4 regions of the Micromonospora sp. NPDC048169 genome follow, and region 3 is predicted to be linked to each of the others. Evidence: riboswitches for the same ligand, from Rfam matches in the RefSeq annotation. Region 3 holds a riboswitch; each other region holds the start of a gene.
What was found. A riboswitch is a leader RNA that binds a small molecule or an ion and turns the genes downstream of it on or off. The one in region 3 is predicted to bind cyclic di-AMP.

Region 1: it holds a riboswitch for cyclic di-AMP, as region 3 does, so the genes downstream of both, AB0D28_RS22735 (transglycosylase family protein) here and AB0D28_RS13065 (NlpC/P60 family protein) in region 3, are expected to answer to the same signal.
Region 2: it holds a riboswitch for cyclic di-AMP, as region 3 does, so the genes downstream of both, AB0D28_RS07440 (hypothetical protein) here and AB0D28_RS13065 (NlpC/P60 family protein) in region 3, are expected to answer to the same signal.
Region 4: it holds a riboswitch for cyclic di-AMP, as region 3 does, so the genes downstream of both, AB0D28_RS27270 (hypothetical protein) here and AB0D28_RS13065 (NlpC/P60 family protein) in region 3, are expected to answer to the same signal.

The regions. Positions count from the first base shown of each region.
Region 1 is NZ_JBEZMS010000030.1:15,834-20,093, forward strand. Features, by position in the region: gene AB0D28_RS22725 (M4 family metallopeptidase) at 1-100, shown strand, start outside; gene AB0D28_RS22730 (YbaB/EbfC family nucleoid-associated protein) at 264-713, opposite strand; gene AB0D28_RS22735 (transglycosylase family protein) at 900-1,544, opposite strand; cyclic di-AMP (ydaO/yuaA leader) riboswitch at 1,543-1,688, opposite strand; gene AB0D28_RS22740 (LLM class flavin-dependent oxidoreductase) at 1,854-3,410, shown strand; gene htpG (molecular chaperone HtpG) at 3,466-4,260, opposite strand, start outside.
Region 2 is NZ_JBEZMS010000006.1:18,183-22,442, reverse strand. Features, by position in the region: gene AB0D28_RS07465 (hypothetical protein) at 1-57, opposite strand, end outside; gene AB0D28_RS07460 (heavy-metal-associated domain-containing protein) at 95-301, opposite strand; gene AB0D28_RS07455 (metal-sensitive transcriptional regulator) at 382-681, shown strand; gene AB0D28_RS07450 (SHOCT domain-containing protein) at 808-1,017, shown strand; gene AB0D28_RS07445 (YibE/F family protein) at 1,169-2,443, shown strand; cyclic di-AMP (ydaO/yuaA leader) riboswitch at 2,598-2,729, shown strand; gene AB0D28_RS07440 (hypothetical protein) at 2,733-3,761, shown strand; gene AB0D28_RS07435 (carbonic anhydrase) at 3,821-4,260, opposite strand, start outside.
Region 3 is NZ_JBEZMS010000011.1:167,797-172,056, forward strand. Features, by position in the region: gene AB0D28_RS13055 (pyridoxamine 5'-phosphate oxidase family protein) at 1-465, opposite strand, end outside; gene dcd (dCTP deaminase) at 544-1,122, shown strand; gene AB0D28_RS13065 (NlpC/P60 family protein) at 1,188-2,219, opposite strand; cyclic di-AMP (ydaO/yuaA leader) riboswitch at 2,231-2,366, opposite strand; gene AB0D28_RS13070 (peptidoglycan recognition family protein) at 2,605-4,260, shown strand, end outside.
Region 4 is NZ_JBEZMS010000050.1:28,716-32,975, reverse strand. Features, by position in the region: gene AB0D28_RS27280 (STAS domain-containing protein) at 376-735, shown strand; gene AB0D28_RS27275 (SRPBCC family protein) at 837-1,289, shown strand; gene AB0D28_RS27270 (hypothetical protein) at 1,313-2,386, opposite strand; cyclic di-AMP (ydaO/yuaA leader) riboswitch at 2,391-2,521, opposite strand; gene AB0D28_RS27265 (cation diffusion facilitator family transporter) at 2,665-3,579, opposite strand; gene AB0D28_RS27260 (AAA family ATPase) at 3,684-4,260, opposite strand, start outside.

The DNA.
Region 1 (4,260 bases), on a different contig from region 3:
GCTGGCCGGCACCACGGCGACCATCTCGTTCAGCGGCGTGGAGGACAGCTCGTTGCAGACGTCCTTCGTCGTCGACGACACCGCGGTCACCCTGAGCTGACCGTGGCGTAGCGCGGCCGGTCGTCGTCCTCCCGACGGCCGGCCGCCTCGTCATGCCCGGCCGGGCCCCTCACGGCGCCTGGCCGGACGGCATCGCGGCTTGCCGGACGGCATCGCGTCGAGCCGGGCGCTTCGTCGCGTCGTCCGGGTGGGCACCCGGTTCGTCAGGCCGGGCGGGCGCCCTGGGACGCGGTGCCGCGGTCGCGGTGGATCCGCGCGGCAGCCTCGTGCATCGCGCGGCCGAACAGCTCGGCCTGGTCGCCCATGCTGCCGAGCCGGGCGGCGAGCGCATCGGCGTCGGCCCGCGCAGATGCGCTGACCTGGGCGTCCAGCTCGGACAGCGCGGCATTGGCGGCGGCGACGAGGTGCCCGCCGAGGACGTCCAGCGGCTCGCCGGCCAGCTCCGGGTCGATCGTCACGGAATCCAGCCGGCCACCCTGGACGGCGACGGCGCGGACCCGGCCGCCGGCGGCCGTGCCCTCGGCGCGCAGCAGGTCGGCCGCCTCGCCGTCGGCGTGCGCCGAGGCCCGGGAGCGCATCGCGGTGAGCGCCTGCTGCGTACGGGTCAGCAGCTCGTCGATGCTCGCCGCCGCCGAGAACGGGTCGTTGGTCATATCAGCGCTTTCTTCACGTCTTAGCCGAGGACCGTGACCCTAGCAACCGCCCCCGACGAATCGCGCCTACCGGCCCTCGCGGGCCGCGTCCCGGTGCCGCGAGCAGGCCGGACACCGGCAACGCGGCGTGTCGCACGGGCGCGGACGCCCGGCCGGGGTGAAGCGGCCGGGCGTCCGCGAGACCGGTCAGCGCAGACGCAGCCGCTGACCGGGGAAGATCAGCCCCGGGTCGTCGCCCACCACCGCGCGGTTGCGCTCGTGCAGGGCACGCCAGCCGCCGTCCACGCGCTGCGCCACGGCGATCTCCGACAGCGTGTCCCCCGGCCGGACCAGGTACGTCCCGGTGCCGGTCCTGGGCTGTGGCGCGACGAGGGTGGTGGCCCGCTCCGGCGCGGCCCTCTTCGTGGCCGGTCGCCGCGGCGCGGCCTTCTTCGCGCCTGACCGCTTCTCGGCCGCAGCCGGCCCGGAACTCTTCTTCGCCGAGCCGCCCTTCTTGCCGCAGACCGGCCAGGCGCCGATGCCCTGCCCGCGCAGCACCTTCTCCGCGACGGCGATCTGCTCGGACCGGCTGGCCAGGTCGGCGCGGGCGGCGTACTTCTGGCCGCCGTAGCCGTTCCAGGTGGCACGGGAGAACTGGAGCCCGCCGTAGTAGCCGTTGCCGGTGTTGATCTTCCAGTTCCCGCCCGACTCGCAGCGTGCGACGGCGTCCCAGTTGACGCCCGCGCTGGCCGGAGCGGCCGAGCCGAACAGGGTCGCGGCGCCGAGGGCGGCGCCGGCCATCACCGCTCCGAGAGCGGTACGGCGGCTTCGGGCTGAGTATTCGGTTGCCATGTGGATTCCTCCACGCCGACGAGGTGAGCTGTCGGGTTCGGGCCGAGGAGCCCGGCCGCCGGTGGCGGCTTCACCCCGAGGTGACGATGCACCGTGGAACGTGTGGTTCCCCCGCTCCCGCACGAGGTTCGGTGACCGCGGCCGGCGGCGGGATTTGGCGTTTCCGGCCCGCGGTGTCCGCTACTGCGAACGAAACCGACGCTAGGAGCGCTTTGCGCCGATCATCCACTTCTTGTGATGCCCTTCACCCGGCCGGGCGACCGGGCGCTACCGTGGCAGGACTGGGCAAGATCACGGGAGGCGGGACGGATGACCGATCACGGACACGAGCTGACCTTCGGCGGCTTCCTCACCCCCGCCGCCGCGCAGCCGGACCAGGTGGTGGCGCTGGCCCGGCTCTGCGAGCAGGTCGGACTGGACCTGGTCACCTTCCAGGACCACCCGTACCAGCCGGGTTTCCTGGACACCTGGACGCTGATGTCCTACGTGGCCGCCGCCACCGAACGCGTCCGCCTGGCCGGAAACGTCCTCAACCTGCCGTTGCGCCAGCCGGTGGTGCTGGCGCGCAGCGTCGCCAGCCTGGACCTGCTCACCGGCGGCCGGGTCGAGCTGGGGCTCGGCGCGGGCGCCTTCTGGGACGCGATCGAGGCAACGGGCGGGCGGCGCCTGTCCCCCGGCGCGGCCGTCGACGCCCTCGACGAGGCGATCCGGGTGATCCGCGAGGTCTGGGACACCGACCACCGCGGCATGATCCGTGTCGACGGCGAGCACTACCGGGTGGTCGGCGCCAAGCGCGGCCCGGCGCCCGCCCACCCGGTGGGCATCTGGGTCGGCGCGTACAAGCCGCGCATGCTGCGCCTGGTGGGCCGCGCCGCGGACGGCTGGCTGCCGTCGCTGTCGTACCTGCCGAAGGGTCCCGACGAGTTGCCCGCCCTGAACGCGCTGGTGGACGAGGGCGCCCGGGCCGCCGGACGCGACCCGGCCGCGATCCGCCGCATGCTCAACGTGACAGGCACGTTCGCCCGCTCGTCGGCCGGTTTCCTGGCCGGGCCGCCGGAACAGTGGGTCGAGGAGCTGGCCGGGCTCACGCTGGAGCACGGCATCACCACGTTCATCCTCGGCAGCGACGAGCCGCGCGCGATCCAGATCTTCGGCCAGGAGGTCGCGCCCGCCGTGCGCGAGCTGGTCGCCGCCGAGCGCACCCCGCCCGAGCCCCGCGCGGCCACCGGGCAACAGGCCGCCGCCGGCGCGCCCAGCACGCTCGGGGTCACGCCCACCCCGGACCCGGGGGTACGCCTGAGCGCGCGCCGCCCCTGGGACGAGTCCACTCGCCCGAGCGCCCCGCCGCCGCCGGCCGGGCACGTCTACCCGCCCCGGGGACAGGCCGCCGGGCAGCACCTGGTGGACGTGCACGACCACCTGCGCCAGGAGCTGGCCCAGGTGCGCGACCTGCTGGAACAGGTCAAGCGGGGCACTGTCTCGCCGGGCCGGGCGCGGGCCGCGCTGAACGAGATGACCATGCGGCAGAACAACTGGACGCTCGGGGCCTACTGCGCGGCGTACTGCACCATGGTCACCCAGCACCACGGGCTTGAGGACGCCTCGATCTTCCCGCACCTGCGCCGCTCCGAGACCGGGCTGGCCGCCGTGCTGGACCGCCTCGAGGAGGAACACGTGGTGATCCACGGCGTGGTGGAGAGCGTCGACCGCGCGCTCGTGGAGCTGGTCCGCCGGCCCGGCGACTTCACCGGACTCCAGGAGGCGGTGGACCTGCTCACCGACACGCTGCTGTCGCACCTGTCGTACGAGGAGCACCAGATCGTCGAGCCGCTGGCCCGGCACGGGTTCTTCCCCTGCCAGTTGTGAGGCGGGGCCCCTTCTTCTTGTCGCGCCGGCGACGAGAAGGGGCCCCGCCTCACCGCTACAGGCCGCGGGCCAGGCGGTCGGCCAGGATCCGGGTGAACCGGGCCGGGTCGGCCAGCTCGCCGCCCTCGGCCAGCAGCGCCATGCCGTACAGCAGCTCGGCGGTCTCGGTCAGCGCGGCCGGGTCGCCGCCCTCCCCGTGCGCCTTGCGCAGCCCGGTGACCAGCGGGTGGGCCGGGTTCAGCTCCAGGATCCGCTTGACCTGGGGCACCTCCTGGCCCATGGCCCGGTACATCTTCTCCAGCGTCGGCGTCATGTCGTGCGCGTCGCCCACGACGCAGGCCGGTGAGGTGGTCAGCCGGGTGGACAGGCGCACCTCCTTGACGCTGTCGGCGAGCGCGCCGCCGAGGAAGGTGAGCAGGTCGGCGTACTCCTGCCGTTCCGCCTCGGCCTTCTCCTTCTCCTCGTCGGTCTCCAGGTCCACCTGGCCCTTGGCGACCGAGCGCAGCGTCTTCCCGTCGTACGCGCCGACCCGCTCGACCCACACCTCGTCCACCGGGTCGGTGAGGATCAGCACCTCGTAGCCCTTGGCGCGGAACGCCTCCAGGTGCGGCGAGTTCTCGATGGTGGTCCGGTTCTCGCCGGTGGCGTAGTAGATCTCGGTCTGGCCGTCGCGCATCCGCTCCACGTACGCGCGCAGCGTGGTCGGCTCGGCCGGGTCGTGGGTGCTGGCGGCGCGCACCAGCTCCAGCAGCGTCTCGGTGTTGTCCGGGTCCTCCAGCAGACCCTCCTTGACCACCGGCCCGAACTCGGTCCAGAACGTGCGGTACGACTCGGCGGACATGTCCTTGAG
Region 2 (4,260 bases), on a different contig from region 3:
GCCGAACACCGCCACGAGGCCGAGGGCGAAGCCACTGAGCTTCGTCGCCGTGTTCATTGGTGTCTCCTCGGTTTCCGCGGGTCCGTCGGACCCGTCACGCACCGACGAGGTCGTAGCCGGCCTCGTCGACCGCCGCGCGGACCGCGTCCACGTCCAGCGGGTCCTGACTGGTGACGGTGACCCGGCCGCCGGCCAGGTCGACCTGGACGTCGGTGACGCCCGGAAGCGCGCTCAGCTCGGTGCTCACCGAGTTGACGCAGTGCCCGCAGGTCATGCCGCTCACCTGGTAGGTGCTCTCCATCTCGCCCTCCGATCTTATACCCCCCAGGGGTACGTTCGAGACGGTAGCATACCCCCGAGGGGTACGCTATCCTCGGTTCCATGACCGCGCCGTCCAGCCCGACCCGGGGCTACACCGCCAGCAAGGACCAACTCCTCGCCCGGCTCCGCCGCATCGAGGGTCAGGTCCGTGGCATCGAGAAGATGGTCGAGGACGACCGCTACTGCATCGACGTGCTCACCCAGATCTCGGCCATCCAGGCGGCGCTGGACAAGGTCGGCCTCGGCCTGCTCGACGGCCACGCCCGGCACTGCATGCACGAGGGCGCCGCCGAGGGCCGGGCCGACGAGATGGCGACCGAGATGATGGCCGCCGTCGGCCGCCTGATGAAGCGCGGCTGAGCGGGGACCTCCGGCCCCCGGAACCGGGCACATCGACCCGCGCCGACGCGTCGGGCCGGTCGTACCGTCGAAGTGGCGGGCAGGCCGACCCCGGCGGACCCGCGGCGACGGACGGAGGGCGGCCCGATGATGTGGCAGAGCCCGATGATGGGCTGGATGTGGATCTGGTCCCTGCTGGTGCTCGCGGTGCTGGCGGGGCTCGTCTGGGCGGCCGTGCGGTGGACCGGCCCCCAGTACCTGGGCCCGACGACGGCCCGGCGCATCCTGGACGAGCGGTACGCGCGCGGCGAGATCGACGAGGACGAGTACCGGCGACGCCGGGCCGGTCTGGCCTGATCACGCGAGGCGAGCGTCACCGGTCCCGGTGAGGTCAGGCTGCCTACCATGGCCGGGCGACGACCCGGACGTGGTCGACACGTCCGCGCCGCCCGGGTGACCAGACCGGTCCGGCGGACCAGGCGTCGCCCCGACCGTTGGGAGAGACGCCATGGGTGCCGACCACACCCGCCCCGCACCCGCCGCGCCGCCGGGCGTACGCCGGCTGCTCGTCGCCGTGGTGGTGCCGCTGTTCGCGCTCACCGTGATCGCGGCGCTGGTCCTCTGGCCCCGGCAGGACCGGGAGCCGGTCGGCGGCGCGGACGTCCCCCGCTACCACGGCACGGTGACCCGGGTGGTCACCGAGCCCTGCCCGCCGACCCCGGAGGCCCCGGACGGCGGGGGCGGCCCCTGCGGCACCGTGACGGTGACCGCCGAGCAGGGCCCGGACGCGGGCCGCCAGGTCGAGACGCCGATCCCGGCCGGGCCCGGCGCGCCCCGGGTCGCGGTCGGCGACGAGGTGGTCCTGGTCGAGCTGACCGATCCGGCCGACCCGGCGGTGAAGTCCTACAACATCGCCGAGCACCAGCGCGGCACACCGCTGATCTGGCTGATGGTGCTGTTCGCCGCCGCGATCGTGGCGTTCGGCCGCTGGCGCGGGCTGGCCGCGCTCGCCGGCCTGGCGGCCAGCTTCGCCATCCTGCTCGGCTTCGTGCTGCCAGGCATCGGCGCCGGCCAGCCGCCGCTGCTGGTGGCCATCGTCGGCGCCGCGTTGATCATGTTCGTGGTGCTCTACCTGACCCACGGGATCACCGCGCAGACGTCGGTGGCGGTGCTCGGCACGCTGGGCAGCCTGGTGATCACCGGCGTGCTCGGCCTGCTCGCCACGTCCGCCACCCACCTGACCGGCTTCGGCAGCGAGGACGCCACCACGCTGTCCATGTTCCAGGCCGACGTGGACCTGCACGGCCTGCTGCTGGCCGGCATCATCATCGGCTCGCTGGGCGTGCTGGACGACGTCACAGTCACCCAGGCGGCCACCGTCACCGAACTGGCGCACGCCAACCCCGGGCTGTCCCGGCGGCAGCTCTACCGCGCGGCGACCCGGGTCGGCCGGGCCCACATCGCGTCCACCGTCAACACCATCGTGCTGGCGTACGCGGGCGCCTCGCTGCCGCTGCTGCTCCTGCTGGTCGCCGACTCCCGCCCGGTCAGCGAGATCCTCACCAGCGAGTTCCTCGCCCAGGAGATCGTCCGCAGCGCGGTGGCCACGCTCGGCCTGATCGCCGCCGTACCGCTGACCACCGGCCTGGCCGCGATCGTGACCACCGCCGGACGGCGCCCGCGCGGCGCGGAGCCGGCGCCGCCCGCGCCCCGGCCGCCGGCCGGACGGGACGACGCGCTGGAGGCGCTCGGCGGCGGAAGGAGTACGGAGGCCGCATGGTGAGACTCCGCAGCGTGACCATCGATTTCAAACGCGACGCTGGTCACGGTGCGCCACGGCGAAATCTCGCTATTGGTCGGCTTCCGGACGTAGATCCTCACGAGTGCTGTCGGGTAACCTCGCTGCCGGTCACCGCCGAAGGCGCGCACCGGCGCCAGCGGTGCCGCCGCCCAATCGCCCACGGGCGAGCCGGGGAACCAGGTACATGGGGTGAATCCGCGACAGCGGTAGGGGCCACTTCCGTCCCGAACCCGTCAGCTAACCCGGTCGGCGGCCGACGGAAGGGAACACTGTGACGGCACCCCTGCGCCGCTGGCTGACACCCGTGGTGGCCGTGCTGGCCTCACTGGCCGTGCTGGCCGGGCCGACGCCGGCGACCGCGGCCCCCGCCGCGGCGGCACCCGGCAACCCCTCGGGCCACGAGGAGGACGGCGAACCGCCGCTCATCACCGAGGCGATCGACTCCGCCAACCGGAACTTCCTCCAGGCCAAGGCGAAGCTCGCCAAGTCGCAGGACCGCCAGCGGCGGCTGGCGGCCGAGGTGAAGACGGCACAGGCCGAACTCGACGCGCTCAGCCCGCAGGTCAACCAGCTCGCCGCCCAGTCCTACCGGACCGGCCGGATGGGCGCGATGGCGATGCTGCTGGAGAGCAACTCCCCCGACTCGTTCGTCCGCCGGGTCAACGCCCTGGACGAGCTGAACCTCCTCAACGCGCAGCGCCTGGCCGCCATCAACGCGGTCAAGACCCGCGCCGAGCAGGCCAAGATCGCGATGGACGCCGAGGTCCGCGAGCAGGAGAAGCAGAAGAACGCGATGGAGCGCGAGAAGGTGCAGGCCGAGCGCGCGCTGAAGCTGGTCGGCGGTCTCGGCTTCACCGGCGGACTGGTCTCCGCCACCTCACCGGTCGCCAAGATCGCCCCCGGCCGCACCGCCGACGGCGGGTGGAAGGCCGAGTCGTGCAGCGAGGACGACCCGACCACCTCGGGCTGCGTCACGCCGCGCACGCTGCACGCCTACAAGGAGGTCCGGCGCGCGGGCTTCAAGCGCTTCGTGGGCTGCTACCGGTCCGGCGGGCCGTGGGAGCACCCCAAGGGCAAGGCGTGCGACTGGTCGCTGCAGAACAGCGGCTTCGCACCCTGGCACAACAATGACACCCGCAGGTACGGCAACGAGGTGGCCGCCTTCCTCATCCGCAACGCCGACCGGCTGGGCATCTACTACGTCATCTGGAACCGGCAGATCTGGTTCCCGGCCACCGGCTGGCGCTCCTACAGCGGGCCGTCGAACCACACCGACCACGTCCACATGTCGCTGCTCTGACGCCGGACACCACGAAGAAGGGGCCGCCCTCGGGCGGCCCCTTTCGTCTTCCCCGTGGATCAGCTCGCCAGCGCCGGGTCCGCGGGCGCCGCCGGGGCGGGCAGCGGGGCCGGGGCCTGCGCCACGGTCCGCACCTCGCCGCCGGCGAGACGGTACGACATGCCGACCACCGTGCACCGCCCCGCCGCCACCCGCTCGGCCAGCACGGTGGACCGGGCCAGCAGCGTCTCCACGGTCTGCGCGATGTGCACGTCGATGATGCCGTCGAGGTCCTCGACGCCCTGGCGGGCGGCGCGCAGCAGGCTGGGCGAGACCGCGTCCACCACCGCGCCCAGGTGCCCGGCCGGGGCGGCGCCGGTCCGGACCCCCTCGCGGGCGGCCTGGACCGCGCCGCACGAGTCGTGCCCGAGCACCACCACGAGCGGAGTGCCCAGCACGGTGACGGCGTACTCGACGCTGCCGAGCACCTCCGGCCCGGCGGTGTGCCCGGCGGTACGCA
Region 3 (4,260 bases):
GGCCCCGCGCGGATCGAGCCACACCCGCACCTGCGGCGGGGCGGCGCCGGGCTGGGCCACCGGGTCGCGCCGGGTCAGCATCGCCGCCTCGACAGTGAACTCGAACAGCCGCCAGTCGCCCTGTGGCGCCGCGCGGGCGATCCGGGCCAGCCGCGTCACCGTGGCCGGGTCGGTCACCTGCCGCGCGCGCCCCGCGATGTACGCCTCGTCGTCGCTCTCCTCCGGCGGGAACGAGTGCAGCGCATAACGGCCGTCGCGTTCGAGGTCGCGGCGCTTCGGCGAGTCGACGACGAAGCACCAGAGCCCGTCGGCGGTGATCACCGGGGAGACCGGGTGGACCCGGGGGCCGCCGTCGGCGCGGACCGTGGCGAGGTAGCCGAAGCCCGGCCCATACTGCTGCATCAGGAGGCGGATCTCGTCGGCGAGGCGGGGCTCGTCGGCGGCGAATTCGGACCAGGAAGCCATGTGGACACTCTATCGAACACGTGTACGAAGATGTAGTGCGACACGCAGGTCACCCATACCGGTCGCTATGGTGTTCGGATGCTGCTCTCCGACCGCGACCTGGTCTCCGAGATCAAGGCCGGCACGCTCGCGCTGGAGCCCTTCGAGCCGACGCTGGTGCAGCCGTCGAGCATCGACGTACGCCTGGACCGGCTGTTCCGGGTCTTCAACAACCATCTCTACACACACATCGACCCGTCGAAGCAGCAGGACGACCTGACCTCGATGGTCGAGGTGCCGGAGGGACAGCCGTTCGTGCTGCACCCGGGCGAGTTCGTGCTCGCCTCCACGCTTGAGGTGATCTCGCTGGGCGACCAGCTCGCCGGGAGGCTGGAGGGCAAGTCGAGCCTGGGGCGGCTGGGGCTGCTGACCCACTCGACGGCCGGATTCATCGACCCGGGCTTCTCCGGCCACGTCACGCTGGAGCTGTCGAACGTGGCGAACCTGCCGATCACGCTCTGGCCGGGCATGAAGATCGGCCAGCTCTGCATCTTCCGGCTCTCCTCGCCGGCCGAGCACCCGTACGGCTCGGCCGTCTACGGCTCGCGTTACCAGGGGCAGCGCGGCCCGACGCCGAGCCGGTCCTGGCAGAGCTGGCGCACCTGGCCGACGCGCTGACGGACGCCCGCAGTTGTTAAGAAGGGCCCCCTCCTCTACCGGAGGCGTTAAGAGGGGGCCCTTCCTTACACCCGGCCGTAGCTGTTGATGTCGCCGTCGTCGACCCGCTTCATCGTGATGGGCTTGCCCGACTGGGAGGCGTGCACCACCCAGCCGTCGCCCACGTACATCGCCACGTGGTGCAGGTCGCCGTAGTAGAAGACGAGATCACCGGCACGCAGCTCGGCACGGCTGACCCGCTTCGTCACGCCGTGCTGCTGGCGTGCGTTGTGCGGCAGCGACACGCCGCCCTTGGCCCACGCCGCCAGGGTCAGGCCCGAGCAGTCGAAGTGGTCCGGCCCGGCCGCGCCCCAGACGTAGATCTTGCCGATCTGGGCGCAGGCGAACTTGACCGCCGCACCGGCCGCGCCACCGGGGTAGCCGGCCGGGCAGGGCGCCGGGCGCAGCGGGCCGCCGCCGCCCTTGCCGTACACCTTGAGCCGCAGCTTCTGCAGCCGGGCGATCTCGGCGTCGATCTGCTTCTTCTTCGCCGCGAGCTGGGCCTCGGTGCGCGCCAGCCCGGCGATCATCTCGTCCAGCGGCTTCTTCTTCGCCGCCAGTTCGTCGCGCAGCGCGGCGACGGAGCGCACCTGCTCGTGCTGGCGGTGCGCGAAGCGGTCGAGCAGTTCCAGGCCGTTGACCAGGTCACCCGGCGAGCGGCTGCCCAGCAGCGCGTTGACGGTGGAGAGGTTGTCGCCCTTGTAGGCGTCGGCGGCGAGCCCGCCGACCTGGCCGAGCGCGGCGTCCACCCGGGCCTGGAGGGGTGCGATCTGCCGGCCGAGCGCGTCGGCCTGCTCGCGCCGCGCGGCGAGCTGTTCGCGTACGGCGTTGACCTGTTCGATGACCGGTTCGAGCTTGTTCCAGTCGCGGTCGATCTGGGCCTCGATCTCGGCGACCGAGGGTTCGGCGTGTGCCGCGGTGGCGCCACCGGTCAGGACGACAGCGGTGCCGACCAGGGCGGCGAGGGCGGTGGTGAAGCGGGACCAGCGGGTACGCGGCACAGCCGTGGACCGGTCGACAGACCGGCTCGACGACGGCCGCGGGGCATGGAGTGCCACCGGCGTCCGTACTCCTTCTTCAGTTCCGCCTACCGGGTTAGCTGACGGATTCGGGCGGGAAGGGAGCCGCCCTACCGCATCGCTGCGGATTCACCCCAGGTACCTGGTTCCCCGGCTCGCCCACTGGCGACTCGGCGGTGCCGGTCCGTCACCGACCGGGTTGGACGGTGAGACGTACGGCCGACGATTCACCAGAGTAGGGACCACCGTTATCGATCCGCAACTTCCAGCGACGTGACACTCCGTACGCGATCCGGCGGCGAACCACTGACGGAGGTGAAATTTTCTTTCACGGCTGATTACTTACTGGAAAGGTATTGACCATCACGGGTGTGCGGAGTGAGGGTGGAGACGCAGTGACCCCCATCCCTGTCCAGGAGGTTCGATGCACCTCTCCGCCCCGCCGTCGGGCAGACGGATACTGCTCGCCGCCGCCGTGGCCACCGCCACCGCGCTGGCGACGACCGGCCCGGTGACCGCCGCGCCGGACACGTCCCCGCCCGCGAGCGACAGGCAACAACAATACGCCGCCGCGGCCGCCGAGTACGGCGTCCCGCAGAACGTGCTGCTCGGTGTCTCCTACCTGGAGTCCCGCTGGGACACCCACACCGGGCAGCCGAGCACCAGCGGCGGCTACGGCCCGATGCACCTGACCGACGCCGCGCACATCCTGGCCATGCCGGGCAGCGCCCACGTGGACGAGGACGAGGACCCGCGCGGCGACGACTCCCGTCCGCTGAAGCTCGACCCGGCCACGGCCGCCACGCCGGAGCGGGAGGCCCCGCTGCCGCCCGCCTCGCTCCAGACACTCGACGCCGCCGCCGCGCTCACCGGGCTCGACGCCGGGACGCTGCGGACCGACCCGGCCGCGAACATCCGCGGTGGCGCGGCGCTGCTGGCGTCGTACCAGAAGGCTCTGGGCGGGCCGGTCGGCGCCGGCACCGACCCGGCGGCCTGGTACGGCGCGGTGGCCCGGTACTCCGGCGCGGACACCACCGACGGCGCGGCGGCCTTCGCCGACGAGGTGTACGACCAGCTCGGCCAGGGCGCCAGCCGGACCACCGACGACGGCCAGCGGGTCACGCTCGCCGCCACCGCCGCGACGCCGGACCGCTCCCGGCTGGCCCGGCTCGGTTTGCGTAACGCCGAGCGGCCGGACGGGCTGGAGTGCCCGGTGCGGCTGGCCTGTGAGTGGATCCCCGCGCCGTACGAGCAGCTCAGCGACGACCCGGGTGACTACGGCAACCACGATCTTGGCGACCGGCCGAAGCAGCAGAAGATCGAGTACATCGTCATCCACGACACCGAGGGCTACTTCGGCCCGAGCGTCGACCTGGTGAAGCGGGCCGACTACCTGGGCTGGCACTACACGCTGCGCTCGGTGGACGGCTACATCGCCCAGCACATCAAGACCAAGGACGTCGGCTGGCACGCCGGCAACTGGTACGTCAACGCGAAGTCCATCGGCCTGGAGCACGAGGGCTTCGCCGGTCAGGGCACCTGGTACACCGAGGCGATGTACCGCACCTCCGCCAAGCTGGTGCGCCACCTGGCGCTGAAGCTCGGCATCCCGATGGACCGGCAGCACATCATCGGCCACGACAACGTGCCCGGCATCAACGCCGGCGCGGTGGGCGGCATGCACTGGGACCCGGGACCGTACTGGGACTGGTCGCACTACTTCGACCTGATGAAGGCGCCGTTCCGCACCACCGGCACCGCGCGGACCGGCCTGGTCACCATCGACCCGGACTTCGCCACCAACCGGCCGGCGTTCACCGGCTGCAACCAGCAGCCGCCGGGCGTCCCGACGCCCAGGCCGCCGGCCGAGCCGTGCCCGTCGCGCGGCTCCTCGGCGGTGATCCTGCGGACCGCGCCGAGCCCGGACGCCCCGCTCGTCAACGACCTCGGGCTGCGCCCGGACGGCACGCCGGACACGATGTACATCTCCGACCACGGCGCCCGCGCCTCGGCCGGTCAGACGTACGCGCTCGCCGGCCGGCAGGGTGACTGGACGGCGATCTGGTATCTCGGCCAGAAG
Region 4 (4,260 bases), on a different contig from region 3:
CTCCGGTGTCCATCCGGCGGTCACTGTCCCGGGCAGTGCCCCACCGGACCCGGCGGCAAACCACGCCCGGGTCATGGCGGGTGCGGCCGGTGAACGGGACGAAGCACCCGAACGCGCCGGGACGGGTGCGGACGGGACGTGCGTGCGCCAGCTACCCTGGTCCGCGGGATCGGCGGGCCCGCCCGGTCGCACGGTTGGCCGTGGCCCGCCACAGGGGGAAACTGGAACCCGGTGGTCCGGATTGGGTACGCCCAGGTGTGCCCAGTTCGCGAATTGCTCATCCCGGGGGGTGGCGACCGGGGCGTGGGAGGAATACTCTCGGTCGCGGCCCGCGTACTGATGAGGCGCCCGTCATGGGCGAGTGGAGGTGCTCGCGTGAGCCTGTCGATCGTGAAGTCGGTGCGGCCGGGTGGTGTCGTCGAGATCGCGCCCCGTGGGGAGATCGACGTCGACACCGCGTACGAGGTGCGGGAAGCGATCGCCGAGGTGCTCGCGAAGGCCCGCCCCGCGCGGATCGAGCTGAACATGCGGCTTGTCACGTTCATCGACTCGGTCGGCATCAGCGCCATGGTCGCCGGCTTCCAGACCTGCGAGGTCAGCGGCGTCAAGCTCGTGGTCACCGAGCCGAGCCGGTTCGTGCACCGGCAGCTCTGGGTGACCGGCCTGCTCGGCCTCTTCGGCGCGCCCGAGCCGTGGTTCGCCGACGACACCCCCGAGGTGCTGCCCGGCGCCTGAGCGCCGTTCGCACCCCCTGCGGCCAGGGGACCTTCTACCCGTTGCCAGTCCGGCGTCGGTACGGGACGATCGTCGCGACGCACGACGGCGAGGGGGCCCGCTTGCAGAGCAGCGACAGCTTCAGCTACACCGTGCAGGCCCGGTGCAGCCGGGCCGAAGCGGTGGCCCTGCTAGGCGACCTGAGTCGCCAGGGTGAGCTGCATCCGCTGATCGTCCGGGTCCGGAAGCTGCCGGCCCGGCCCGGCGCGCTGGCCAGCTACGCGATCACCGACCGGCTGCAACTCGGCCCGCTGCACTTCCCGGTGACCTACCAGGCGGACGTGCTGATCGCGAGCGAGGACGAGGTGGTCACCGTCGCCCGGCAGCAGCCGGCGACGACCGTACGCAACCACACCCGGCTGCGCGACGAGGACGACGGCACGGTACGCGTCGAGGTGGAGATCACGCTCACCGCGCCGGCACCGCTGTTCGGGTACGCGTTCCGCCAGGCCCGGGCGGCTCACCTGGGCCTGGCGGCGCGTCTCGGAGCGACCCTGGAGGGCCGGCCGGCCTGATCCGGCCGGCCCCTTCCGGGCGCTCAGTACACCGACAGGTGCACGTGGTTGGTGTGGTCGCTGGACGGGTCGCCGTTGCCCCCGCTGTACGACTTCCACCCGCTGCTGGGCAGCCAGATCTGCTTGAACCAGATCACGTAGAGCACGGCGAGCGGGTCGGCGTTGCGCACGAAGTACGCGGCCAGGTTGTTGCCGTACGTCCGGTCGCCGCCGGAGGCCACGCCGCCGAAGCCGTTCTTCTGCGCGGCGAAGTCGCAGGCCCGCCCCTTCGGGTGCTCGCCCGAGCCGCTGGGCCGGTGGCACGAGACGTACCTGGTGAAGCCGGCCGCCTTCGCCTGTTGCAGCGCGTGCAGCGTGCGCGGGGTGATGCAGCCGTTGGCCGGGGTCGGGTCGTTGACGCTGCACGACTCCGGGGGCCAGGAGCCGTCCGAGTTGCGCGGCGCCGGCTTCGCGTTCTTGGTGGAGGTGCCCTGGACGCTGCCGCCGCTGCTGCTGCGCGTGGCGCGGTCGTTCGCCACCTCCAGGGCGCGCTCGGCCTGCTCCTTGCGCTTGGCCATCACCGTCACCTGCTTGCGCTGCTCGCGGATCTCGCCGTCGAGCTGGGCGCGGGTGCGGGTGGCCTGGTCCCGGGTGGCGATCAGGTCGCGCAGCGTACGGTCCTCGTGCGCGGCGACCTGTTCCAGCGCGGCGGCCCGGTCCATGAAGCCCTCCGGGCTGCTGCTGCCCAGCAGCACCCCGGCGGTGCCCAGGCGGCCGTTGCGGTACGCCACGGCGGCGATCTCGCCGACCTTGGCGTCGCGTACGGCCAGCTCGGCGCCGACCGTCTTGAGCTGTTCGTTCAGTTGCTTCTGGCGGCTCACCGACCGGTTCAGCGCGGCCTTGGCCTCCAGCCAGCCCTTGCTGGCGGCGTCGAGCTGGGCACGCAGTTCGGGCGTGCCGCCCTCGTCGTCGCCGCCGGGCGCGGCGGCGAGCAGGCCGGTCGCCGGCCCCGCCGAGGCGGGGGAGACCGGAACAGTCGCGACGCCGAGGGCCAGCGTCGCGACGAGCAGGGCCGCCAACCGGGCGGCTGTCCGTCGTACAGGTGCCACGTGGGGCATTCACACGTCCTTCCGTCAACGCCGACCGGGTTAGCTGACGGGTTCGGGACGGAAGATCCCTACCGCTGACGCGGATGCACCCCACGTACGTGGTTCCCCGGCTCGTCCCTGCGGACGATTAGGCGACGGCCGCCCCACCGGGGCCGGTGGCGTCCGCGGGTGCGGCCGCGACCGACACTACCGGCGCTGCCCGGGCGTGGCTCGGTGGAGCAACGCCACTAGGTGGGGCAAAACCGGCATAAGACTACAACAGCCACAGTGATTTAAGTCTGCCCTAATCACCACTCGGTCTTCCCGCACACGCCGGCCGACGCTCCGGGTTCGACCTGCAACGTGGCGTGATCGATGGAGAAGTCCTCGTGCAGGGCGGCCCGCGCGGCGGCCAGCACCTGCCCCGGGTCCACGCCCGGGTCGGTGGTCAGGTGCGCCGAGGCCACCTCCATGCCCGAGGTGAGCGTCCACACGTGCAGGTCGTGCACCTCGGCCACGCCGGGTACGGCGGCCAGCCGGTCGTGCACGGCGGTCACCTGGAGGTGCTCCGGCGCGGCCTGCACCAGGATGCGCAGCGCGGCCCGGCCGAGCCGCCAGGTGCGCGGCAGGATGAACAGGCCGATCCCGACGGCTACCAGCGGATCGGCCCACCACCAGTCGGTCGCGGCGATGACCAGCGCGGCGGCGATCACGCCGAGCGAGCCGAGCAGATCGCCGAGCACCTCCAGGTACGCCCCGCGCAGGTTGATGCTCTCCTTCGCCCCGGCGCGCAGCAGCGCGAACGCGACGATGTTGGCGAGCAGGCCGAGCACCGCCACCACGAGCATCGGGCCGGCCAGCACCTCCGGCGGCTCGCCGAACCGGCGTACCGCCTCGACCAGGACGTAGAGCGCGACGGCGCCGAGCAGCACGGCGTTGGCCAGGGCGGCGAGCACCTCCAGCCGGTAGAGCCCGAACGTGCGCTGCGGGTCGGTGCCGGCGCGGCGGGCGGCGGTGATCGCGGCCAGTGCCATGCCGATGCCGAGGACGTCGGTGAACATGTGCCCGGCGTCGGAGAGCAGCGCGAGCGAGCCGGTGGTGAAGGCGGCCACCGCCTCGACCACCATCAGGACGGCGAGCAGCGCGAAGGCGGCCCAGAGGCGGCCCCGGTGGCGGTGTGCCGCGTTGGCCACCGCGCCGCTGTGGTCATGACCTGCGCCCACGCCAACACCCTTCCTGCCCCGTACCGGCCAGGCCCAATGTATGTTCACATCGCTATGTATGCAACTGAACTGTGGGTGACGTCAGGGGCGCGGACGGGTGTCCCTCAGAGCGGGTCGAGCGTGGTGAGGCGCTGGGTCGCCCGGGACAGCGCCACGTAGAGCGTGCGTACCCCCGAACCGGGGTCGGCCCGGATCTCACTCGGCGCCACCAGCACCACGCCGTCGTACTCCATGCCCTTCGCCTGGAGGCTGGTGACCACCTGGAGCCGGCTCGCGCCGAGCGCGCCCAGCCAGCCGGCCACCTCGTCCCGGCGCGGCACCGGCGTGATCACACCAACGGTGCCCTCCACCTGCGCGAGCAGCGCCTCGGCCGCCTCGACGGTGGCCGCCGGCAGGTCGGCGGCGGGCACCGTGCGCTCGACCGGCGGCACGCCGGTGGACCGCACCGCGTCGGGCAGCGGCAGGTCCGGGTAGAGCCGGCGGATCTCCGCCGCCGCCACCGCGAAGATCTCCGCCGAGTTGCGGTAGTTGGTGGTCAGCTCGTAGCGGTGCCGCTTGCGTCGGCCCAGCGCCTGGTCCCGGGCGCGGTCCAGCTCCTGCGGGTCGCCGGTCCAGGCGGTCTGCGCCGGATCGCCGACCACCGTCCAGGACGCCAGCCGCCCGCGCCGCCCGACCATCCGC